3 regions of the Sorangium sp. So ce426 genome follow, and region 2 is predicted to be linked to each of the others. Evidence: riboswitches for the same ligand, from Rfam matches in the RefSeq annotation. Region 2 holds a riboswitch; each other region holds the start of a gene.

Region 1 (7,782 bases), 4.3 Mb from region 2:
CGTCGTGACAGGGCTCACGCTCATTGCCCGTCAGCGTTATCCGCACAGGGTATGTGACCTCCGGGAAGCCTGGCAGATGTTCGCGGCGCTCCTGCCCGCGGCGACGGGCGCCGCCGTGAGCGAAGCCGCGTTCCGTGCGTCGCTCGACGCGCTACGCGAGGACCTCCGCCGGACATGAGCCGGCGCGGCGCCTACTCCCAGTACAGCGTCGCCCGCCCGATCGCCGTGAACGGCCACCCTGGCGAGTAGTGGATCCCGGTGACCGGGGCCGGCTCGTACGGCAGCCGCGACGCGCTCGCGAACTGGACCTCGCGCCACGTCGTATCGAACAGGTTCTGGATGTCCGCGGCCACCTCGACGTTCTTCCACCGCAGCCCGGCGTTGGCGTCGACGACCGTGAACCCCTCGGCGGTGAGCGACTCGTCCTCGGTCGCGGGCCGAGCGCCGATCGCCTTGACCCGCAGCGCCGCGAACGGCGTGAACGCGCCGAACGTCGGGCGGACGCCGACGCCCGCGGTCAGCGTCCGGGTCGGCGCGAGGGCGACCGCGCTCGCGTTGCCGGCGTTCTCGCGGAAGCGCGCGCGGGTGAAGGTCGCGTCCACGTCCGCGAAGAGCCAGCTCCGGAGCCGGTAGCGCCCGCCGATCTCGATCCCGTAGCGCCGCGTCTGCCCCGACGCCTCGGTCGCTCCCGCGTCGCCGCTCCAGACCAGCTCCGAGTCCAGGTCGAGCAGGAACGCGGCCCCGCTCAGCGACAGCCCGCGCAGGGGCGCGACCCGCACGCCGACCTCGTAGCCCGTCGCGGGCGTGATCAGCGTCGCCGCCCCCTCGCCCAGCACCGCGCCCTGCGCGTCGTTCGAGTGGAAGCCCCGCCCGAAGTGGGCGAACAGATCAACCCCCTCGGCGGGCGACACGATCGCCGTGAGCTTCGGGAGCAGCTGCATCTGTCCCCGGGCGCCGCTCGACCTGTTCCCCGCCGCCTCGAGGTCCTCGCCCGGATCGTCCACGTTGACGTCGATCCACTGCGCGCGCGCCCCGAGCACGACGCGGAGCCAGCGCCGGAGCCGGGCGTCCTGCTCGACGTAAACGCCGATCTGGCTCTCGTCGACGTGGGTCCTGCTCTTCTCCTCGATCCGCTCGCGCGCCTCGTCGTGGTGGAGGGACTTGTCGATCGCGTCCGCGCGGATCTGCGCGCCGAGCGAGGTCGTGAACCTCGCCCCGCCGATCTCGTATTGCCGGCGGAACCGGAGATCGGCGCCCCCGACGGCGCGGTCGTCGTTCTGCTCGATCTGGTCGCCGTGGACGGGGTCCTCGCTGAAGAACGTGAAGTTCGAGTACAGCGTGAAGCGGTAGCGGACGAGGTAGGCGAGCGCGCTCAGATCGGCGTCCCGCCACGCCATCGAGGTCGCGACGGACGCCATGTGCCGCTCGGTCGCCCCGCCCTCGGTCGGATCCACGGCGCCGAAATGGTCGATGCACGGCTGTCCGAACGCCGACGGCGGCGGGTTCAACCCGCCCTGCTCACCCTCGCCGCACACGGCGCGCGCGGGGATCTGGCCGGAGCCGTGCCAGGTCGATCCATACGACATCCATGTCATCTGGACCTTGCCTGTGTTGCCCAGATCGTGCGTGGCCCGCAGGTACACGTTGAAGCGCTCGAGCCGCTCCGGACTCAGGAACGGCCCGTCGTTCCGGTAGATCTCCGCCGCGGCCACCGCGCGCCACGTGTCGCCGAGATCCGGCGAGGCGATGACGAGGCCGCGCTGGATACCGTACTGCCCCAGGCTGACCTGCGCGTGGCTCTCCTCGAGCTTCTCGGCGAAGCGCAGGTTGACGGCGCCCGCCGTACCGAAGTCGCCGATGCTCGCGTAATAAGGCCCCTTGTACCCGTCGAGCCCTGTCACGAGCTCCGGGATCATGAAGTAGAGATCGGTGAAGCCGTGCCCGTGGCCGTGGCTGACCATGTTGACGGGCACGCCGTCGACGAAGAAGGCGACGTCGGTCCCGTGGTCCGCGTCGAATCCGCGGAGGAAGTACTGGTTCGCCTTGCCGCCGCCCGCGTGCTGCACGGCGAAGAGCCCGGGGACCGCCTCGAGGAGGTCGCCCGGCCGGAGCCTCGGCCTGAGCTCGAGCTCCCGGTGTCCGACGGAGACGCGCGACGCGGCCTCGCTGCCCGGCTTCTCCGCCTGGATCGTGACCTCGATCGCGGCGTCGCCCGCGGGCGCGCCCTCGCCGGCGGGCGCTGCAGCGGCGGCCTCCGGCGGGGCAGCGGCGGCCTCCGGCGGGGCAGCGGGCGACTCGGGGGCGAGGCCCTCGGCGCGCGCGGGCCGCGCGGCGGCCAGCACCATGGATAACGCGGCGAGCAGATGAAATGGATGGCGGTGCCCGTGGCTCGTCGTGACCGTCTCGCGCAGCATTCGTGTCCTCCTTCGCCGCAATCGCGCGGAGCGGCGTCGGGCCGCTCGCGTCGAGCTCCGCGAGGACGAAATGGCTGGCCATCGCACGGTGCGCTGGACCGACCTCTCGCCCCCGCGGGCGACCGGAAGGCGACGCGGGGGGCGGTTCGGTATCCGGGACGTGGCAGAGGCAGAGCTGCACCGGCTCGGACCTCACCGCCTCCCTCGAGGCTCCCAGGTCGAACCGGCGCCGGATGTCTCCCGCCGCCGGGCGCTGGCAGGTCTTCGGGCTCGCGAGCGCTCCGGTCTGACCGGCTCCCTACTGTCCACCGCTTCCCAGCCCTCGTCGGGCCAGTGCATGGGGTGGAGGTCGTTCTCGCTTACCGCTGCGGGGCAGCCCCGGAGTTTCACCGGGTTCCCTCTTCGGCCCAGGCGAACGCCCGGGCACCAGCGCGGCGCGCACCCTATGGCCGCGCGCCTCCGGCTGTCAATCGCTACCGCTCCGCTCGCCCGCTCGGCGCGCGCCGCTCCCGCGCCTCGCGCTCCTCATCCGAGCGCCTCGACGCGCGGCCCCCGTGCAGGCCGGACGTTCGGGCTCTAGCGAGGATGGGCTCGCTCCTCCGTGGGTCGCGTGCTACACGGCCGCCGCCGTATATGCCCCGTAACGATCTCCGCAATATCGCCATCGTCGCCCACGTCGACCACGGGAAGACGACCCTCGTCGATCACATGCTGCGCCAGTCGGGCGCCTTCCGAGAGAACGAGGTCGTGGCCGAGCGGGTCATGGACTCGAACGACCTCGAGCGGGAGCGCGGCATCACCATCCTCGCGAAGAACACGAGCATCCGGTACCGCGGGGTCAAGATCAACATCGTCGACACGCCCGGCCACTCCGACTTCGGCGGCGAGGTCGAGCGCACGCTCATGATGGCCGACGGGGCGCTCCTCCTCGTCGACGCCGCCGAGGGCCCGCTGCCGCAGACGCGCTTCGTGCTCTCGAAGTGCCTCCAGCGCGGCTTCCCTGTCATCGTGGTCATCAACAAGATCGACCGGAGCGACGCGCGCGCCCACGAGGTGCTCTCCGAGGTGTTCGACCTCTTCTGCGACCTCGAGGCGAGCGACGCGCAGATGGACTTCTCGACGCTCTACGCGATCGCGAAGTTCGGCCAGGCGAAGCGCGAGCTCGAGCACGAGGCGAAGGACCTCGAGCCGCTCTTCGAGACCATCCTCGAGCGGGTCCCCGGCCCCTCCGGCGACCCCGACGGCCCGCTCCAGGTCATCGTCTGCAACACGACCCACGACGAGTACGTGGGCCGGCTCGCGGTCGGCCGCGTGGTCCGCGGCACCGCCCGGTCCGGCGCCGACGTCGCGCTCCTCGCCGAGGGCGGCCAGTCGCGCGGCTACGTGAAGATGCTCTACGCCTACGAGGGGCTGAAGCGCGTCGCGGTCGAGAGCGCCGTCGCGGGCGAGGTGATCGCGATCGCCGGGATCGACGCGGTCACGATCGGCGACACGATCACGGATCCGGCGCACCCCGAGGCGCTGCCGCGCATCGTCGTCGAGGAGCCGACGATCAAGATGAAGATCGGCGTCAACACGTCGACCTTCGCCGGCAAGTGCAAGCAGTCGAAGTTCCTGACGAGCCGTCACCTGAAGGAGCGGCTCGAGCGCGAGGCGATGAAGAACCTCGCGATCCGGGTGGAGCCGACCGAGGTGCCCGACACGTTCGTGGTGCTCGGCCGCGGCGAGCTCCAGCTGGCGATCCTCGTGGAGACGATGCGGCGCGAGGGGTACGAGATGCAGCTCTCGAACCCCGAGGTGGTGACGCGCGAGATCGACGGCGAGGTGATGGAGCCGCTCGAGCTCGTGGTCGTGGACGTGCCGGACACCTACGTCGGCATCGTGACCGAGCGCCTCAGCTCCCGGCGCGGCCGGATGGTGAAGATGACGAACCCCGGCTTCGGCCGCGCCCGCCTCGAGTTCCGGGTGCCGTCGCGCGGGCTCATCGGCTTCCGCGGCGAGTTCCTGACGGCGACGCGCGGGACGGGCCTGCTCAACACGATGTTCGACGGCTGGGCGCCCTGGGGCGGCCCGATGATGCGCCGCCCGACCGGCGCCATCGTCGCCGATCGCGTCGGCGTGGCGACCCCGTACGCGCTGCACCACCTGCAGCCGCGCGGCATGTTCTTCATCGTCCCCGGCGTCGAGGTCTACGAGGGGATGATCATCGGCGAGCACAACCGGCCGAACGACACCGACGTCAACGTCATCAAGGAGAAGAAGCTGTCGAACGTGCGCAACCACGGCAAGGACGAGAACGTCCTCCTGGCCAGCCCGCGGCTGCTCACGATCGAGACGGCGATGGAGTGGATCGACGGCGACGAGCTCGTCGAGGTCACGCCCGACGCGGTGCGCGTCCGCAAGAAGGTGCTCGCGTGCAACCGCCGGGAGCGCCGCGAGGACGCGATCGAGCAATCGCAGGCGGTGGAGTGAGCGGCGGGGGCGCGCTGAACGTCCGACGCGCGCCCCGGCCGTGCCTGCCGCGCTGGCCATCGGGGCGCGCGGAACGTGCGACGCCCGCCGCTGCCGTGCCTGCCGCGTTATAAGATGCCCTGATGAGAACGACGCTGATCTTCGCTTTCCTGGCTTCGCTGATCGCGCTCTCGGGGGCGGGTGCTTGCGGCGGGGCCGTCGTCGTCGACGGGCTCCCCGGGAGCTCCGACGGCGCCGGGGGCGCCGGCGCAGCCGGGGGCTCGCAGTCGGCGAGCTCCGGCGGGGCCTCTGTCGAGGAGCAGCGGGCCTCGTGCGATTTCTTCTGCACGCTCTTCGACGGCGTCACGTGCCCGGAGCTCCGGTGTCGCGAGCGCTGCGCCGACCTGCTCTCCGTGCAGCGCCCGTGCAACGCGCTGACCGCCCCTTTCTTCGATTGCATGGGCGAGACGATCGCCTCCGTGAACCATATCCCCTGCGAGTACCTCGCGCCGTCGATCGCGTCGCTCTTCGATTGCGTGAGCGGGCGCGATCCGGAGTGCAGGACCGATTTCCTGCCCCAGACGTGCGACGCGCCGTTCGAGGAGCTCAGGGCGTGCCAGCGCGATCAGGGCCGGTAGCGGGGGCGCTCGCCGCCTGACGCGCGCGGCCGCGCGCCGGGGTCGAGGGCGCTGCGGAGCGGCCCGAGGGCGTCGGCGACGAACGCGACGAGCGCCTTCACGCGCGGCACCCCGCGCGTGTCGCGGTGCACCCCGAGCCACAGCTTGCGCCCTGGCGGCGGCGAGGGCGGCGAGAGCAGGCAAAGGCCGGCTGTCGCGTCGCCGAGGTAGCGGGGCAGGCAGACGAGCCCGACGCCGGCGGCCCCCATCGTCGCCTGGGGCTCGCGGCCGTTGGTGCGCGCGGCGACGCGGGCCTTCGCGGCGACGGCGCGCACCCACGACAGGTCGGCGATCGCCGGAGGCTCGTCGTTCATGGTGACGAGGGCGTGGCCCTCGCACTGCCGGCCCCAGTCCGGCGGGCCGTGCTCGGCGAGGTAGGTCTCCGATGCATAGAGCCCGAACCCGATCCGCGCGACCTCGCGCTGGAAGACCTCGTGGTGCTCGAACGCGGCGGGGCGAAGGGCGATGTCCGCTTCTCGACGCGGCAGGCTCAGCCACCGCGCGTCCGCGATGAGATCGACGGAGATGGCGGGGTGGCGCGCGAGGAACGGGACGAGCAGCGGCCCGAGGACGCGCGTGGCGAGCCACTCGGACGCGGTGATACGGAGGTGGCCTCTCAGGCCTGCGTCGCGTCCGGCGGCGGCGCGCTCGGCGGCGAGCGCGTCCTGCTCCATGCGCTCGGCGTGGCCGAGCACGCTCTCGCCCGCGGCCGAGAGCGCGAACCCCGACGGCGAGCGCTGGAAGAGCCTCGCCCCGAGGCGCCGCTCGAACGCCGCGACGCGCCGCCCCACGGTCGGCTGGGTGACCTTCAGGACGCGCGCGGCGGCGGAGAGGTTGCCGTGCCGCGCGACGGCGAGGAAGTAGCGCAGATCGTCCCAGTCGAGCATGGCTCCGGGGCGCGGGGCGCTGCTGCCGGAGAGCGCTCCGCGCCATGCAAAGGTGCATGGCGAGTCTACGTCGATGGCGGATCCCCGGGCAACGGCGGACCGCGCATGCTCTCCCGCGTGCGTTCCCGCACCCGCGACCCCGCGCACCCAGGCACTCGCGCGCTCGCGCGCTCGCAGGTCGCGTGGTTCACGTCGGAAGATCGGATGGAGGCTGGCATGTTGACGAATCGTCGTGAGTTTCTCCACCGCGTGACCGGCACGGCCGCGGCGGGCTTCCTGGGCTCTGCCCCGGCCGGGACCGCCTCCTGTGCCGCGCAGCACGGGCCGGCGCCGCCGCGGCCGGCGGCCGGGTCGAAGATCAAGGCGGTCGCCTTCGACGCCTTTCCCATCTTCGATCCGCGCCCGATCGCGGCGCTCGCGGAGGAGCTCTGTCCGGGCAAGGGGGCGTCGCTGAGCGAGGCGTGGCGCGCCCGGCAATTCGAGTACACGTGGCTCCGGGTCGCGTCCCACGAGTATGCCGACTTCTGGCAGGTGACGGCGGATGCGCTTGTGTTCGCCGAGCGCGCGCTGGCGCTCGATCTCGGGGAGGAGAAGCGGGCGCGGCTCCTCGGCGCCTACCTCGATCTCCGGGCGTGGCCCGACGTGCTGCCGGCGCTCCGGGCGCTGAGGGGCGCGGGGATCCGGCTCTCGTTCCTGTCGAACTTCACGCCGAGGATGCTCGGGGCCGCCATCGAGAGCTCCGGTCTGGGGGGCCTGTTCGAGCACGTGCTCAGCACGGATGGGGCGAGGACGTACAAGCCGGATCCTCGCGCGTACCGGATGGCGCTCGACGCGTTCGGCCTCACGCGCGAGGAGATCGCGTTCGTCGCGTTCGCCGGCTGGGACGCCGCGGGGGCCCGGTGGTTCGGCTATCCCACGTTCTGGGTCAACCGCCTGGGCCTGCCGGCCGAGGAGCTCGGCGTGCGCGCCGACGCGACGGGAGCGAGCCTGTCGGATCTCGTGGAGTTCGTGAAGGAGAGGGCGTGACCGGCGGGGCCATGCCGTCGACGACCGAGTCGAGGCTGGAGCGACAAACGGGCTGAAACCACGAGAAAAATCAGGAATTTCACAGGGAGGCGGGGAGGCGGGGAGGCGGGGAGCGAGAGACGGCAAGAGGGAGAAATTCATTTCTTCTTCCTCCCCGCCTCCCCGCCTCCCTGTGAAAATTCTCCGGGTTTCAACGCAATCGGTGTTCTAGGGATTCCCCTGCTGCACGGCCTCGTCTCCGACCGTGCTTTGCTCGACCTCGTCGCCGTCGATCGGGGCGGGCGCTTCCGGGTCCTGCTGCTGTCCCCCGCCTTGAGCCGGTTGCGC
Region 2 (7,782 bases):
AGCGTGTGGTTGAAGCGGACCGCGGGCTCCGCGCCGCGGCCCGCCCTGGAGACCCGTGCCATCGGTGCGAGCGCTCGATCATCGGCGATGCGGCGCTCTCCTGTCCACCGCGCTGCCCGGTCCTGCCCGGTCCTGCCCGGGTCCCGCCCTTCCGGATCCGGTCCGCCCGGACCCACGCTCCACGCATGAGCACCCTGCACGCCGAACGGACCGCCCAGTGCACCGACTACACCGACGATCTCCGCATCTTCACGGTGACGAACGTCCTGTCGCCCGAGGAGTGCGAGGCCTTCATCGCGCTCGCCGAGGCGCGAGGCTTCGAGCAGGCGCCGATCGGGGGCACCGAGGTGATCAACCTCGAGGTGCGCAGGAACGGCCGCGTCATGATCGACGATCCGGAGCTCGCCGCGAGCCTCTGGGAGCGGCTCGCGCCGTGGACGCCGCGGCGCTTCGGCCTCCACCGCGCCGTCGGGCTGAACGAGCGCTTCCGCTATTACCGGTACACCGAGGGAGAATATTTCAACTGGCACGGCGATGGGTCGTTCGTGCGATCCGACGGCGAGCGGAGCCTCTACACTGCGATGCTCTACCTGAACGACGACTTCGAGGGCGGCACGACCGACTTCTGGGGCGGCCGGAGCATCGCCCCGCGGCGCGGCATGGCGCTGCTGTTCGAGCACCGCCGGCTCCACCGCGGCGCCGCCGTGACACGGGGGAGCAAGTACGTCCTCCGCAGCGACGTGATGTACCGGCGCGGGTAACGCCGGCGCCGCGGTCGCGCCGGCGCTCGGCGCCTCAGCGCGGCGCCGCGGTCGCGCCGGCGCTCGGCGCCTCAGCGCGGCGCCGCGGTCGCGCCGGCGCTCGGCGCCTCAGCGCGGCGCCGCGGTCGCGCCGGCGCCGAGCGCCTCGGCGAGGCGCGGCAGCACCTCGCCGGCGCGGGCCTCGATCTTCAGCGCGCCGAGCTCCTCGCCGCGCGCGGAGCCGAGGTTGATCATGGCGATCGGGATGCCTCGCTGCGCGGCGCGCAGCACGAAGCGGTAGCCCGAGAAGACCGCCAGCGACGAGCCGACGACGAGGAGCGCGTCCGCCGCGTCCACCAGCGCGAACGCCGCGTCGACGATCGGCCGGGCCACGTTCTCGCCGAAGAAGACGACGCGCGGCTTGAGCGGCCCCTCGCAGCGGAGGCACGGCGGCGCACGGAAGCCCGCCACGCGCTCGGCGGGCAGGTCGGCGTCGCCGTCGGGGGCGAGGTCGGCCGCGAGGCGCAGCCAGCCGGGGTTCTGGGCGAGGAGCCGCTCCTGGAGGGCGGCGCGCCGCTCCATCGCGCCGCACGCGAGGCAGGCGACCTCGGAGAGCGTCCCGTGCAGCTCGATGACGCGACGGCTGCCCGCGGCCTGGTGGAGGCCGTCGACGTTCTGCGTGATGAGGCCATCGAGCTGCCCCGCGTGCTCCAGCCGCGCGAGGGCGCCGTGGGCGGGGTTCGGCTCGGCCCTGGAGAACCGCTCCCAGCCGATCACGGCGCGCGCCCAGTAGCGCTGCCGGATCTCGGCCGAGCGGCAGAACTCCCGCCCCTGGATCGGGTTCCGCGCGCGGCGCCGCGTCTCGGGCCCTCGATAGTCGGGGATGCCGGACTCGGTGCTGCACCCCGCGCCCGTCAGGGCGACGATCCGCTTGCCGCGCAGGAGCGCGACGAGGTCGTCGAGCGGATCGGCCGGACGCGCTTCGCTGAGCGGCATATGCCCGGGTTGTGGCCCGCCACGGCGCGCGCCGCCAGCGTCGACCGCGCCATCCTGCAAACGAGCTCACCACGACATCTCGCTTGACCGGCCCACGCACCCCCGCGGGGCCGATCAGAGCCCGCCGATCCCTCGCGGCGGGAGCCCGATCTCGGTGTCGACGGTCGCGTCCTCCAGCGGCTCGAGCGCGCCGCTCGCCGCCACCTTCCAGCGCCGGAGCTTGCTCCTCTCCGCGTCGCTCAGCAGGCAGACATCGCCGCAGCCGGGCGAGCAGTGGACGCCGCCGAAGGCGTAAGACTGGGTCGCCTCGGCGAGCGTCGTGACCTCGCCCGTGGTGATGCTCACGGAGAAGGCGCGGTCCCCGGCGAACGCGCCGCCCGCGTAGGCCGTCCCGAGGAGCACGTCCTCGGAGGCGAAGGCGAGCGTGGGCTGGACCGCGGCGCCGAGCGCCCTGGCCACGCCGAGCCGCTCGATCTCCTCCGGGGGCGAGGTGCGAGCGTCGTAGATCACGACGTCGCTCGTCGCCGGATCGTACTCCATCGCCTCGACGTCGAAGCGGCTCGAGCAGGCGACCGCCAGCCGCTCTCCCGAGGGCGACACGGCGAGACGCCCGCAGCCGTAGAGCCCCTGCACGTCGACCGTCCATGTGACAGCGCCCTGCTCCGGCGAGACGCCGACGAGGCGCCCTTCACCCACGGTCGAGAGGTCCGCGGCGAGCCGGCCGAGGGCCACGACAACGTCGTCACCGACGCGCGCCATGCCCGACGGGCGCGGCAGGAGCCCCTCTCCCTCCTCCGGCAGGGCGATGCGCCCCGCGATGGAGTACTCCTTCGTGTCGACGATCAGGAGATCGCCGCCCTCGTCGAACGGCTCCACGCCAGGGCTCGGGTTGCTCCCGTAGCGCGACACGAGCGCGCGGTCCGCGCCCACCTCGATGTAGTCCTGAGGGTTCGACTCGAACCCCTGCCCGACCGGGAGCTGCGCGAGGACCTCGGCGGTCTCGAGATCCATCCAGGTGATCACGTTCGTGCCGAACCGATCGAGCAGGACGACGCGGCCGGACGGCGACGCCGCCCCCGGGACATCGACGTCGCCGGACAGCGCGAGGCTGAGCCCCGGCTTCGCCGCGCCGCTCGACACGAAGGAAGGAGACAGGGTGGTCCCGTCGAGCGCCGACACGGCGATGTTCGTCGACTGGTAGTCGCTCGTCACGATGACGACGCCGCTCTCACACGCGTCGCCGTCGCCGCCGCCGTGGACGCCGCCCGTCGACGGCGGCGGCGAATCCACGTTGCACCCGAGCATCGGAATCGAGATCGCGAACGCAAACCGACTGATCTTCACCATGTTGACTCCAGTGTGAAAAACACGCTCCGCCCCGGGAGCGGAAACCCGACGACATCCGTGCGCCGCGCGTCCAGGAGGTCCGCGACGCGAGCTCTCGCCGCGAGGTGCCCGCCGAGCCACCTCGCCTCCGCGTCGAGGTCGAGGGTCGCTTGCTCCGCGATCACGCCGAGGCCGGCGGGGTCGGCGTACCGGCTCGACTGGTACACGGCCCGGAGCTCGCCCGACGCGCCCGAGAACACGGCGCCGCCCGGGCGCTTCCACTCGGCGTGCAGGCGCGGCGCGACGACGAGGCGCGAGCGGAACGGGAGGAGGTCGTTCCTCGTCGTCCGCCCCGGCGTCGTGTCCCGCGGATCGAGCAGCGTCGCCGCGATCTCGGCGCGGAGGAACCGGGTCACCTCGACCCCGGCCAGGAGCTCCGCGCCCACGACGCGGGCGCGGCCGACGTTGTACGGGCTCACGTAGCCCTGGCCGGACTTCTCGTACGCGACGAGCCCGGAGACCGCGCTCCCGAACGCGAACACGTCGATGAAGGCGCCGCGCAGCACGGCGCCGCGCCCCGTCTGCGCCCGGATCCCGGCCTCGATCGTGGCGCCCGACTCCGGCTCGAGCTCCGCGTTGCCGTGGACGACGCCGGAGACGCCGTACACCTCGCCGAGCGTCGGGACGCGGACGTAGCGGCCCACGGTCGCGAGGAGCCGGAGCCGGTCGCTCCCCACTTCCACGCCGACCCGCCCGGTCGGGACGAGCACGTCGCAAGGGCGCTCCCGGTCCGCGCCGGTGGCGTGGCACTCCCCGCTCGCGAGGGCGTGCAGCGCGAGCCCCTCGCCGAGGCGCGCCTCCGCGCTGACGGCGCCGCGCGCGAACGAGCGCCGCGCCCGCGCGAGCGGGACGTCGTCCGGCGCGCGCGAGATGCCCTCGCGCGCGACCGAGAGCACGGGCCGCACCCGGAGCCGGTCGGCGAAGGAGAGCGTCGCCCCGAGCGTCTGCTCCAGGCGGCGGCCGGCGAGGCGGAGCTCCGGCGTCTGCAGCGCGAGCTCGAAGAGGGGATCGTGGACCTCCGAGCGCGCCTCGATGAACGAGGTGCGCGCCTCGAGCGTGTGCTGCGCCTCTCCGCCGAACGGCACCCGCGCCGCGACGGACGAAAGCGCGCGCCGCGACTCCCCCCGCGCCTCTCGGGACGGCAGGAGCGCGAGCCTCGGCACGCCCTGCTCGCGCTCGGTGCCGTTCGCGATCACGTCGACGATCGCGCCGCCGCCGAGCTCGACGCGCGCGAGCGCCCAGGCGTCGATCGTGCGCACGTCGGCGTTCTGCCGGTGCTCCAGGGTGTCGTCGCTCTCGTCGAAGAGCGTCCCGCCATCGTTGACGAACGCGTAGCGGTTCTCCGCGGCCTCGGCGCTCACCCCGACGATCGCGCTCACCGGGCCCGCGCTGGCGCCGGCGAACGCCCACCCGCGCCGCGCGCCGAGCGAGCCCGCCATGGCGCCCGCGCCGGCCGTCGTCCGGGAAGGCCGCCGCGGCTCGAAGAAGATCGCGCCGCCGGGGCCGAGGCGGTCGGCCTCGATGGGCGCGTGGCCGCGGTAGATCTCGATGCGCTCGATGAGCCAGAGGGGCACGAGGGAGAGATCCGCCGTCCCCACGACGTCGTCGTTCAGGCGGACGCCGGCGAGGTACACCGGCGTCTGCGTGGCGGTCGCTCCCCGGAGGGCCGCGGTCGCCGGCCCGCCGAAGCCGCCCGTCTCGATGATGAGCACGCCCGGCTGCGTGCGAAGGACGTCCGCCGCCCCGAGCCCCGCGCCGGTGAGGCGCTCGCGGCCCAGCACCGACCCCGCGACGGACCTGTCCTTGGGCGGCGCGGGCGCGCGCAGGCGATCCCCCTCGACGCGCACCTCCAGCGGGTCCGGCCCCGGCGGGGCGGCAGCGCGACCGCCCTCCTGCTCGGCCTCCGGCCTGCGCGGCTCGTCGGCGCGGGCGGCCGGCAGGGCCGCCACGGCGCTGCAGGCGGCGAGCGAGAGCCAGCACGCCACGCCGGCGCTCCGGCGCCGCCGCGACCGACGATCCGAGGAATCAACCATTCACGCGCCGCCTGCCCGCGTCGACCCCGCGCTGCTCCGGGTGAGCCGAGAGCCGAAGCGAGGGGGCTGCGTGACGGGCCGCGACACCGCGCGCGAGCGAGGTGGTCGAGGGCCTGGGCGCCTTCCCCTCGAAGGCTCAGGTCAGCGCGCGCCGGCGCACCGGCGCGCGCACCTTCGGCAGGTCTTCGGACTCACGGGCGCTGCGGCCGTCGCCGGTCGCTCTCCTACACATCACCGCTTCCCAGGCTGCTCTGGTGCATGCCCAGTGCTTCTTGGTGATGGTCGTTCCCGTTCACCGCTGCGGGGGCAGTCCCGGATTCTCACCGGGTTCCCTTTTCAGCTCGCCCGGTGATGGCCGGACGAGCACCGATGGCGGGGCGACTCGTCGCACCCGTCACGCAGGATGTCAACGCAGAAGCGAAGACCCGGAGCGCCCCGTCCACAAGCCCACCGGCGACGCACACCCGAGACAGAACCGGGAGTCCCTTGACAGTCTTGCACGCGTGTGCCATGAGTCACTTGAAACTGATTTTCTTTATCAGTTATCAGCAACGAGCGGCCAGAGACCTGACGTCCAGCGCCCGATGACCTGAGCCCACGTGGCTCTCGACGCCCATCGGAGCTGAATGTGACGAGTTCCATCTCGATACCGGCCGCTGTCGCGCTGCCCGCGGCGAACGCGGGGCAGCTGTTGAAGCAATACACCCCCGAGTCGGCGTTCTTCTTCGCGTCGCCGACACGCACCCTCCTCGCGCAGGGCGTACACGACATGATCCTCGAGCCGAACGGCGCGGATCAGGGCGACCGCCTCGCGGACCGCGTCACGAGGGTGCTCGCGTCGGCGTCGAGGGCCGGCGCCGGCCAGAGCCTCCCCATGGTGGTCGGCGCGGTGCCGTTCAACAGCACGTCGCCGGCGCACCTCATCGTGCCGAGGGCGATCCAGAGCGCGGGCCCGCTCAACCCCACGTCGGAATCGCCGCGGGCGCACCTGCCGATCACCGTCCAGGAGCTGCGCCAGGTCCCCGAGCCCCGCGACTACGTGCGCGGCGTCGAGACGGCGGTGGGCCTGATGCGGTCCGAGGCGCTGAGCAAGGTGGTCCTCTCCAGGATGCTGGAGATGGTCCTGCGGGAGCCGGTCGATCTCCGCGTCGTCCTCCAGCGCCTCTCGCAGCAGAACCGGAACGGCTACACCTTCGCCGCCAACCTCTCGGATCCCATGGCGGGGCTCTCCAGCGCGGAGCGCGGCGTCGCGACGTCTCGCGCGCGGACGCTCCTCGGCGCGAGCCCGGAGCTGCTCCTGTCGCGCTCCGGGCTCCGGGTGATCGCCAATCCGCTCGCCGGCTCCGCGGTCCGCAGCCCCGACCCCGACGAGGACCGCCGGCGGGCGATCGCCCTGCTCGCGTCCGAGAAGGACCGGCACGAGCACGCGATCGTCGTCGACGCCGTCGCCGCCGCGCTCCGGCCGTTCTGCCGGCGCCTGAGCGTCCCCGACGAGCCCTCGCTCACGCAGACCCCGACGCTGTGGCACCTGTCGAGCCGGCTCACCGGGGAGCTGCGCGATCTCTCGATCTCCTCGATGAAGCTGGCCACCGCGCTGCACCCGACCCCCGCGGTGTGCGGATACCCGACGGACCGCGCCCGCGAGGCCATCGGGGCGATCGAGCGGTTCGATCGCGGGTTCTTCACGGGGCTCGTGGGCTGGTCCGACGCCAGCGGCGACGGCGAGTGGGCGGTCGTCATCCGATGCGCCGACGTCGCCGGCCGGGCGCTCCGCCTCTATGCCGGGGCCGGGATCGTCATCGGTTCGAACGGCGAGCACGAGCTCGCCGAGACCACCGCCAAGCTCGGGACGATGCTGAACGCGCTCGGCCTCGACCAGGCGCGGGAGCGGGCATGAGCGCTCCGGAGGAGAGCCGGCCGGCGCCCGCGCAGGCGCGACCGCAGGCGCTCGACGGCTGGACTCCGTGGCCGGCCGCGGTGGCCGATCTCTACCGGCGCGCCGGCTACTGGCGCGGCGAGACCTTCGGGCGCCTGCTGCGCGAGCGGGCCGCGCGGCACCCGGATCGGATCGCGCTCGTCAGCGGCGATCGCCGGCTGAGCTACGGTGAGCTCGATCGGCGCGCCGATCGCCTCGCCGCGGGCCTCTTGCACCTCGGGCTCCGGCCGGGGGATCGCGTCGTCGTCCAGCTCCCGAACATCGCGGAGTTCTTCGAGGTGTGCTTCGCGCTGTTCCGGCTCGGGGCGCTCCCCGTGCTGGCGCTGCCCGCGCACCGGCGCGCCGAGATCGCCTATTTCTGCGAGCACACCGAGGCGGTCGCGTACGTCATCGCCGACCGGGACGGCGGGTTCGATTACCGCGCGCTGGCGAGCCAGATCCGGCGCGACGTCAGGACCTTGCGGCACGTGCTCGTGGCCGGCGATCCGGGCGAACACACGGCGCTCTCCGGCCTGGACAGGGAGCCCGTCGCGCTCCCGGAGCCCGCCGCGGGGGACGTCGCCTTCTTCCAGCTGTCCGGCGGGAGCACGGGCGTACCGAAGCTCATCCCGCGGACGCACGACGACTACCTCTACAGCGTGCGGGCCAGCGCGGAGATCTGCGGGCTCGACGAGGGCAGCGTCTACCTCGC
Region 3 (7,782 bases), 5.3 Mb from region 2:
AGCGCGCCGAGGGCGATCGGGTTGGCGAGGGAGAGGCTCCGCCAGGCGGGCTGATAGAAGCCGATGAGCGAGAGACCCACGAGGCCCCCGAGCGTGGCGAACCCGATCAGCGCCGAGGCGCCGCGGTGCCTCACCCACGCGGCGATCGCGGCGCAGAGCGCGGTCGCGAAGAGCGCCGCGAAGGCGTGGAGCGACATCGCGCCGAGGAAGGGGCCGGGGCGGAAGCCGGGGACGCGCGCATTGAAGTAGGCGGCGCCGGCGAGCTGGGTCGCGACGTGCAGGGTCACCATCACCGCGCACGCGCTGAGCGCGCGGAGCACGAAGTAGCGGGGGATCGAGAGCGGCTTGCTGGCGAGGAGCGGCAGCACGCCGGTGTCGCGCTCGCGGAGCACGACGCCGCTGGCGAGCACCACGGGGATGAACGCGATCACCTTGTTCATCGTCAGGTCGATCCACACGTACATGAAGACCTGGAACGGCGCGGCGTCGCCGAACCACGCGGCGATCGCGGCGCGCACGTGATCGGGCGGGCGCGCGAGCACGACGGGGATCGCGACCAGCGCGTAGACGAGCATCGCGACGCAGAGCCAGGTCTTTCGCTCGCGGAGCGTCGTGAGGTAGTCGAGCCAGAGGAGGCGGATCACGCCGCCTCCCTGCGCACGAGCGCGAGGTAGAGGTCGTCCATGGTGCGCGCCCCGTGCGCGTCCTTGAGGCGCTCGACCTCGTCGCAGGCGACGAGGCGCGAGCGGTGCATCACCGCGACGCGCCGGCAGAGGGCCTCGACGTCGGAGAGGATGTGCGACGAGAACACGATGGTGACGCCGCGCTCGCGCGCGAGCGCGCGGAGCACCTCGAGGAGCTCGTGGCGGCCGAGGGGATCGAGCCCCGAGGTCGGCTCGTCGAGCAGGAGCACCGCAGGCTCGTTGATCAGCGCCTGGGCGATGCCGACCTTCTGGGCCATGCCGGTGGAGAAGCCGCGCAGGGGGCGGTCCGCCTCGCGCTCGAGCCCGAAGCGGCGCAGGAGGGCGCCGGCGCGCGCGGCCGCGACGTCGCCGGGCAGCGCGAACATCGCGGCGATGTAGTGGAGGAAGCCGCGCGCCGTCATGTCGGGGGGCAGCGAGTACGACGCGGGCAGGTAACCCGCGTTCCGCCGGACCTCGAGCGTCTCGTGGACGACGTCGCGCCCGAGCACGCGCGCGGTGCCCGCGGTGGGCCGGGTCAGGCCGAGGAGCATGCGCAGCGTCGTGGTCTTGCCGGCGCCGTTGTGCCCCATGAAGCCGAAGATCTCGCCTGCCGCGACGCTGAAGCTCACGCCGTCGACGGCCGTGACCTTCGCGAAGCGCTTGCCGAGCGCGTTCACCTCGATCGCCTGGTTCATCGCTTGCTCCTTGCGCGCGACGCGGTCGCGCGCTGCTCCGTGGGGATCGCCGTCGTGGAGGTCGTCTCCGTGGGGGTCGCTGCTGGACGCGCGGCCAGGCCGGCGCGAAAGATGTCCGCGATCGCGTCGAGCGTGCGCTCGCCGGCGAAGGCGCAGAACGACGTGATCAGCCCGAGGTGCTGGGGCGCGAAGCGCAGCACGCCGAGGACGAAGGGGATCGCGTCGCGATCGACGTCGGGCCGGATCTCGCCGCGCGCGATGCCCTCGTCGACCCAGCCGTTGATCTGGGCGATCTGCGCCTTCGCGGCGGCGGCGCTCGCGGCGTCGTCGAGCAGGCGGAGCGCGCGGAGGTCGGGATCCTCGCGGAGGAGCTTGCCGAAGAGCGGCTCGGCCGCCTGCTGTCGGTAAGCGAAGCGAAGGGTCCCGACGAGCCGATCGAGCGGGGATTCCAGGCCGAGCACCTCGGCGGCGAAGCGCGCGCGGATCGTGGCGAACGCTTGCTCTACCACCTCGCGCAGGAGGGACTCTTTGTCGGCGAACTCGAGGTAGAGGGCGCCTTTTGCGCAGCCGGCCTCGGCGGCGACGGCGTCGAGGTTGGTTCCCTTGAAGCCGCGCTCGACGAAGTGGCGCTTGGCGGCGTCGAGGATCCTGGTGCGCCGCGCAGGGTCGCGGGGTCTGTCGGGGCGGCGGACGGGCACAGAACTCATATGACTGAACTGGACATATAAGTCAACTCGGGCGGTCCTGGCGCGGGGCGTGGGCAGGGACCACGACGGCCGAGGTGGCGCGCGGGCTGCGGGGGAGGCTCCGCGCGTCGGCGATTCACGCTCGAGGGCGGCGCCCGGCGCCGCGCCTCACTGCATGATGTCGTCGACGAGCCGGGCCACCAGCCGGTCGCCGAGCAGGTGCTCCTCGACGAGGTCCTTCGCGTCCTCCTCGCGGACGCCGCGGTACCAGACCCCGTCGGGGTAGACGGCGACCGTCGGCCCCTCGCCGCAGCGCCCCATGCACGACGTCCTCGTCACGCGGATCTGCTGCTGCTGGCCGGCCTGCTTCACGAGGCGGCGCACCGACTCGAGCAGCGCCAGGCTGCCGCGGTCGACGCAGTCGGCGTTGCCGCAGACGAGCACGTGCTTGCGCAGCGAGCGGTGGGCGTGCGGGTGGTTCGACGCCTGCGTGTGCGTGAGCGTGTGGCGCACGCTGTAGAGCATCGCCTTGAGCCCGCCGACCTCCCGGGCGAGCCCCGGCAGCGCGGTGCGGTACATGCACGTGTCGCAGGGGAGCGGCGCCTCGCCGGCAAAGGCCTGGCGCGCGCGCTCGTCGATCAGGCCCTCGAGCGCGCTCGACCGGCCGAGGTGCGGCGCGAGCGACGCCCGGATCCACGGGTACGTCGACGAGAAGCGGTCGACCTGCTCGGCGAGCTTCGTCATGAGCCGCCCGGCGAAGAGGAAGTAGGGGACCACCACGACGCGCTCCGGCCGGTGCCGCGCGACCCGCTCGAGCGTCTCCTCGACCGAGGGCCGGGTGACGCCGATGAAGGTCGGCTCGACGAGCTGGAGCCCGCGGCCCTCGCCGATGAGGCGCGCCGTCTTGCAGAAATCGCCGTTCGCGTCCGGGTCGCTCGACCCGCGCCCCACGACGACGAGCGCCGACCGGGCCCGCGCGGCCGGGTCGTCCGGCAGCGCTGTCGCGGCGCGCTCGAACGCGATCTGCGCGAGCGCCGGGTGCACGCCGAGCGGCCGCGCCGCCGAGAACCGCACGCCCGGGTGCGCGGCCCGGGCCCGCTCGAGCGCGAGCGGGATGTCGTTCTTCACGTGCCCCGCCGCGAACAGGAAGAGCGGCACGACCGCCACGCGGGACGCCCGCGCCGCGAGCGCCGCGAGCGCGTCGGCGAGGTGCGGCGTCGCGAGCTCGATGTAGCCGTGCTGCACGGCGATCCCGGGCCGCGCCGCGGCGTAATCGGCCACGATCGCCTCGAACTCGGCGTTCGACGCGGCGTCGCGGCTGCCGTGGCCGATCAGCAGGAGACCGTCGTCATGCACGCGAGCGCCTCCTCCAGGGTGAGCGGGAGGCCGGCGCCGCCCCGCGGCGGCACGGGGCTCATCCGGGTCCAGAGCTCGGCGACCCACGGCCGCCGCACGCGCGCCCGCGCGAGGAGCTCCCCCCGCGCGAACACCTCCCGCGGCGGCCCGTCCGTGAGGACCTCGCCGTCGCCCAGCAGGACCGCGCGCGAGGCGAAGAGCGGCACGAGATCCACCGCGTGGGTCGCGGTGACCAGCGTGGTCCCCTGCTGCTCGGAGAGCGCGCGCAGCGTCTGGCACAGGGCGAGCTCGCCTTCCGGGTCGAGCCCCGCGGTCGGCTCGTCGAGCAGCAGCACCCGCGGCTGCATCGCCAGCATCCCGGCGATGCACGCGCGCTTGCGCTCGCCGAAGCTCAGCGCCTCGATGGCCCGGTCGGCGAGGTGGGCGATCTGCACGGCGGCGAGCGCCGCCTCGGCGCGGCGGCGCGCCTCGGGCGCGGGCAGGCCGAGGTTTCGCGGGCCGAACAGGACGTCGTCGAGGAGCGTCGCGCCGAGCAGCTGGTCGTCCGGGTCCTGGAGCACGAGCGCGGCGCCCGCGGCGACGGCGTCCGAGGGCGAGCCCACGCGGCGGCCCGCGATCTCGACGCCGCCGCCGGGCGCGGGGAGGAGCCCGACGAGCGTCCTGAGCAGCGCTGTCTTGCCGGCGCCGTTGCCGCCGAGCACCGCGACGGACTCGCCCTCGGCGACGTCGAGGCGCACGTCGCGCAGCACGGGCTCGCCGCGCCGGTAGCCGAGCCGGGGGGCGCGCAGCGCGATCATCCGGCCTCTCCCGCGGCGACGCTGAGCCCGAGGGCCGCGAGGGCGGCGGCGGCGAACGCGGCGTTCGCGGCGGGCGCGCTCGTCCTCCGGTCGGCGACGGGGAGCTTCCCCTGGTAGCCGCGGAGCTGCATCGCGAGCGCGGCGCTCTCGGAGCGCTCCAGCGTCCGGAGCGCCACGACGCCCGCGACGGCGCCGGCCGAGCGCGCGGCGGCGCCGGGGCGGGTGAACCCGCCGCGCAGCGCGGCGGCGCTCCACGCGCTGTCGGCCGCGCGCTGGAGCACGCCGGCGAAGCGCCGCGTCAGCGCGAGCAGCTCGACGAGGGCCGCGGGGACGCCGAGCCCGGCGAGCGCCGCCTCGATCTCGGCGGGCGCGGCGGCGCCGGCGAGCCACCGGAGCACCGCGGCCGCCGCGAGGACGCGCGCGCCGATGGCCACGGCGCGGTGGGCCCCCTCGGCCGTGATCGCGTCGACCGGGAACGTGGCGCCGGGGAGGAGCGGCGCCCCCGGCGTGAGCGCGAGCGCGAGCGCCGCCGCGACCGCTCCGATCCACGCGGCGGGCGCGGCGGCGCGGAGGACGTCGCGCGCCGGCGTGCCCTGGAGGCGGAGGGCCGCGCACGCGAGGACGAGCAGCGCGGCCGGCGTGACGGGCGAGCGCGCGCCCGCGGCGACGCAGCACGCGGCCACGGCGGCCCCGAGGCGGAGCCGGGCGTCCACGTCGCGGAGCCGCGCGGGCGGGTCAGTCCGCACGGAGGCCTTCGCCGCCGACCTTGCCCGCGGGCGCGCCCGCGCGCTCGACGAAGAGCACGCGCGAGAAATAGCCGAGGGCGAAGCCGGCGAGGAGCCCGGCCCAGAGGAACGCGAACAGCAGGAGGTCGCCCTCGAGGCCCGCGAACAGCGGCCCCGTGTCGTGGCGCCCTGCGTCCTCCGCGACGCGGCGCACCACGGCCTCGTCGACGCCGTCCCAGGACGCGTTGCCGCAGGCGGCGAGCCAGAGGGAGGCGGCGAGCTGGAGCGCGCGCTCGCACGCGACGCACGCGCGCCGCCCGAGCGGCGCTGGCGCCGGGCGCTGTCCGAGCCGCCGCGTCACGACGCCCCCGGGGCGAGCCGGACGACCTGGAGCCGGTCCAGGATGTCGGGCCGCCGGGCGCGCAGGAAGGCGAGCGCCCCCGCGGTCATGACGCCCTCGAGCAGGCCGAGCGGGAGCTGGGTGGGGACGAAGGCGAGGGCGACGCCCGTGAACATGGACGTCACCGACCCCTCGCCCGAGAGCCCGAGCGCGAGCGCGAGCGCCGTGGTGGCGTAGGTTGCCCAGTCCGACGTCACGCCCGCCAGGAAGCCCGCGACCCAGAGGTTCGCGCCGCAGCGCCGCGCGAGGTGGAAGGCGAAATATCCGGTGAAGGCGCCCGCGATGCCCATCGACGCGACGTCGGCGCCGAGCGTGGTGAGGCCGCCGTGCGCGAGGAAGAGGGCCTGGATAAGGAGCGCCACCACGGTGACGAGCACGGTCATCCAGGGGCCGATGAGCACCGCCGCGAGCCCCGTGCCGCACGGGTGGGAGCAGGTCCCGGCGGTCGGCACCGGCACGGGCATGCACGAGATCGCGAAGACGGCGGCCGCGACGAGGCCGACGAACGGCTTGTAGAAGACGTCCTGCTGGGTGCGGCGCCGGAGCAGGTGGAGGGCGATCGCGACGAAGGGCAGCGCGAGCGCGTTCCAGACGGCGCACCAGCCGAGCGGCAGGACGCCTTCCGCGAGGTGCATCGCGGCCGCGGGGCGGGGCGCGAGGAGCGTCCCCATGAACACGATGGCGATCGACAACGCGCGGCCGTGAAGACCGATTTCGGCGCTCCGGGTGAAGTCCGCACCCGAACGCCACGAAGACGTGCGCAAGCTGCACCTCGTGGGAGGCTCGGGTAGGTCTCCCGGCTCATGGGTTCAGGGAGCTGATCGAGCTCCCAGCGCTGCGTCCACCTTCCCAGGCCTCTTCCAATGGGGCCCAGTGGTCTTCGGAGGCAGCTCCCCACTCACGGTGGCGGGACCGCGCCGGTTTTGCACCGGCTTCCCTGTTATGCCCCGGAGGGCACCCGAGGAATGGATTGTCAGGCCGGTGCTCGGTAATCCCGTTTCGTGCCCGGCGTCAAGGACGTCGCGCCCCGATCGCGGACGAGGTGCTCGGCGGGCGCGGCGTCGGCGCGGCGGTGATGCCTGTGCTGGTGGGCACCCCGCCCTCGGGGGCGCCCGCCCTCGGGGCGCCCGCCTTCGGGGGCGCTGCCGAGGCGCACGAGGCCATCGCTGCCGAGGGGCGCCGCGCGCCCGTCGGCGCCCCCGATCGAGCGGGCATGCGCGCCGACGAGCGATCGATGCCCTGTCATGTGTGATGGCCGAGGCCGAGAAATTGACCCAGACGCATCACGCGAAGGGTCGTCGATCGACACGCCTTGAATTATGTCCCCCTTAGATAAAACCTGTTTACTTTGTCGCCGCGCGGGCGCAGCCCCCGTCTCGGTCTGGGTCTGTACGAGGGGCTCTCGTGCGCTTGAATACCGGCGCCGGCGCGTTCCTTCCGCAGTGTGCTTTGTTCGTCCTGGCTCTTTACTCGGGAGCAGGTGTCCGGTGCACGGCCTGCTGCCTCGTGGCCTCTCTTATTGAAGAGAGCAGGGATTTCGTGTTCGCTCGCCTCGGAATGCGAGACGAACGCAGCGCTGGGCGCTGTCTCTGGTGGATGGGTATGCCCGGCTCGAACGTGAATTCCCGCAGATCGAGTGTGTGTGGGTCGCGCGCCCGCCTGGCCGCCTTCGCGCGTGGAGCGTTCTGCTCGCTCGGCGTGCACGCGTTGCACTTTGTTATCGACAACGCGCTTGCGGATGCCACAATCTGACTACCGCATGCGCGCCGGCGCGGACCCCCCAGCCCGGAGCGCATGCGGTCTTTCTTCTGCACCGTGGCGGACGTTCAAGACTCCGGCGCGGTTTCCCTGCCGCGGTCATTCTGGGCCCCCCTCCAGCGTGATGCGCGGTATTTTTTTGCCCTCGAGCGCGCGGTTCGCGCCTCGCGCCTCGCGAGCCTTTACTTGCCCGTGAACGTTGCCTGCGATTTCGCCAGGAACGCTTTCATTCCGAGCTGTTGATCTTCGCTGCCGAAGAGCGCGGCGAATGCCTGGGCTTCCAGCTCGTTGGCGGCGGCGAGGTCGAGGCTCTCGCCGCGCAGGAGGACGCGCTTGGCGGCGGCGACGGCGAGCGGTCCGCGCGAGGCGATCTTGAGGGCGGTCTCGCGGGCGCGCGCGAGCAGATCGGTCGCTGGGAAGACGGCGTTGACGAGCCCGATCGAGAGCGCCTGCTGGGCGGTGATCATGTCTCCTGAATAGACGAGCTCGCGCGCGCGTCCTGGCCCGACCCGTCGCAGCAGCCGCTGGGTCCCGCCGAACCCTGGGATGACGCCCAGGTTCACCTCGGGCTGGCCGAGCTTGGCGCCTTCGGCGGCGTAGATGAAGTCGCATGCGAGGGCGAGCTCGCAGCCGCCGCCCAGCGCGAAGCCGTTGACGGCGGCGATCACGGGGAAGGGGGCAG

What was found. Region 2 has a riboswitch for cobalamin ahead of WMF44_RS21080 (TonB-dependent receptor domain-containing protein). Riboswitches for the same ligand answer to the same signal wherever they lie in the genome.
Region 1: linked by a shared signal. The riboswitch ahead of WMF44_RS05100 (TonB-dependent receptor) and the one ahead of WMF44_RS21080 (TonB-dependent receptor domain-containing protein) in region 2 are both predicted to bind cobalamin.
Region 3: linked by a shared signal. The riboswitch ahead of WMF44_RS01390 (energy-coupling factor ABC transporter permease) and the one ahead of WMF44_RS21080 (TonB-dependent receptor domain-containing protein) in region 2 are both predicted to bind cobalamin.

Annotation. Positions count from the first base shown of each region.
Region 1 is NZ_CP150341.1:1,376,589-1,384,370, reverse strand. It holds gene WMF44_RS05105 (hypothetical protein) at 1-24, opposite strand, end outside; gene WMF44_RS05100 (TonB-dependent receptor) at 192-2,414, opposite strand; cobalamin riboswitch at 2,653-2,860, opposite strand; gene typA (translational GTPase TypA) at 3,000-4,886, shown strand; gene WMF44_RS05090 (hypothetical protein) at 5,009-5,503, shown strand; gene WMF44_RS05085 (LysR family transcriptional regulator) at 5,491-6,429, opposite strand; gene WMF44_RS05080 (haloacid dehalogenase type II) at 6,646-7,455, shown strand; gene WMF44_RS05075 (hypothetical protein) at 7,663-7,782, opposite strand, start outside.
Region 2 is NZ_CP150341.1:5,659,566-5,667,347, forward strand. It holds gene WMF44_RS21060 (helix-turn-helix domain-containing protein) at 1-62, opposite strand, end outside; gene WMF44_RS21065 (prolyl hydroxylase family protein) at 186-761, shown strand; gene WMF44_RS21070 (NAD-dependent protein deacetylase) at 870-1,736, opposite strand; gene WMF44_RS21075 (hypothetical protein) at 1,851-3,083, opposite strand; gene WMF44_RS21080 (TonB-dependent receptor domain-containing protein) at 3,077-5,155, opposite strand; cobalamin riboswitch at 5,315-5,541, opposite strand; gene dhbC (isochorismate synthase DhbC) at 5,784-7,052, shown strand; gene WMF44_RS21090 ((2,3-dihydroxybenzoyl)adenylate synthase) at 7,049-7,782, shown strand, end outside.
Region 3 is NZ_CP150341.1:352,652-360,433, forward strand. It holds gene WMF44_RS01355 (hypothetical protein) at 1-644, opposite strand, end outside; gene WMF44_RS01360 (ABC transporter ATP-binding protein) at 641-1,378, opposite strand; gene WMF44_RS01365 (TetR family transcriptional regulator) at 1,375-2,085, opposite strand; gene WMF44_RS01370 (CbiX/SirB N-terminal domain-containing protein) at 2,233-3,420, opposite strand; gene WMF44_RS01375 (energy-coupling factor ABC transporter ATP-binding protein) at 3,396-4,217, opposite strand; gene WMF44_RS01380 (CbiQ family ECF transporter T component) at 4,214-4,963, opposite strand; gene WMF44_RS01385 (hypothetical protein) at 4,953-5,303, opposite strand; gene WMF44_RS01390 (energy-coupling factor ABC transporter permease) at 5,300-6,013, opposite strand; cobalamin riboswitch at 6,112-6,319, opposite strand; gene WMF44_RS01395 (hypothetical protein) at 6,418-6,594, shown strand; gene WMF44_RS01400 (enoyl-CoA hydratase/isomerase family protein) at 7,283-7,782, opposite strand, start outside.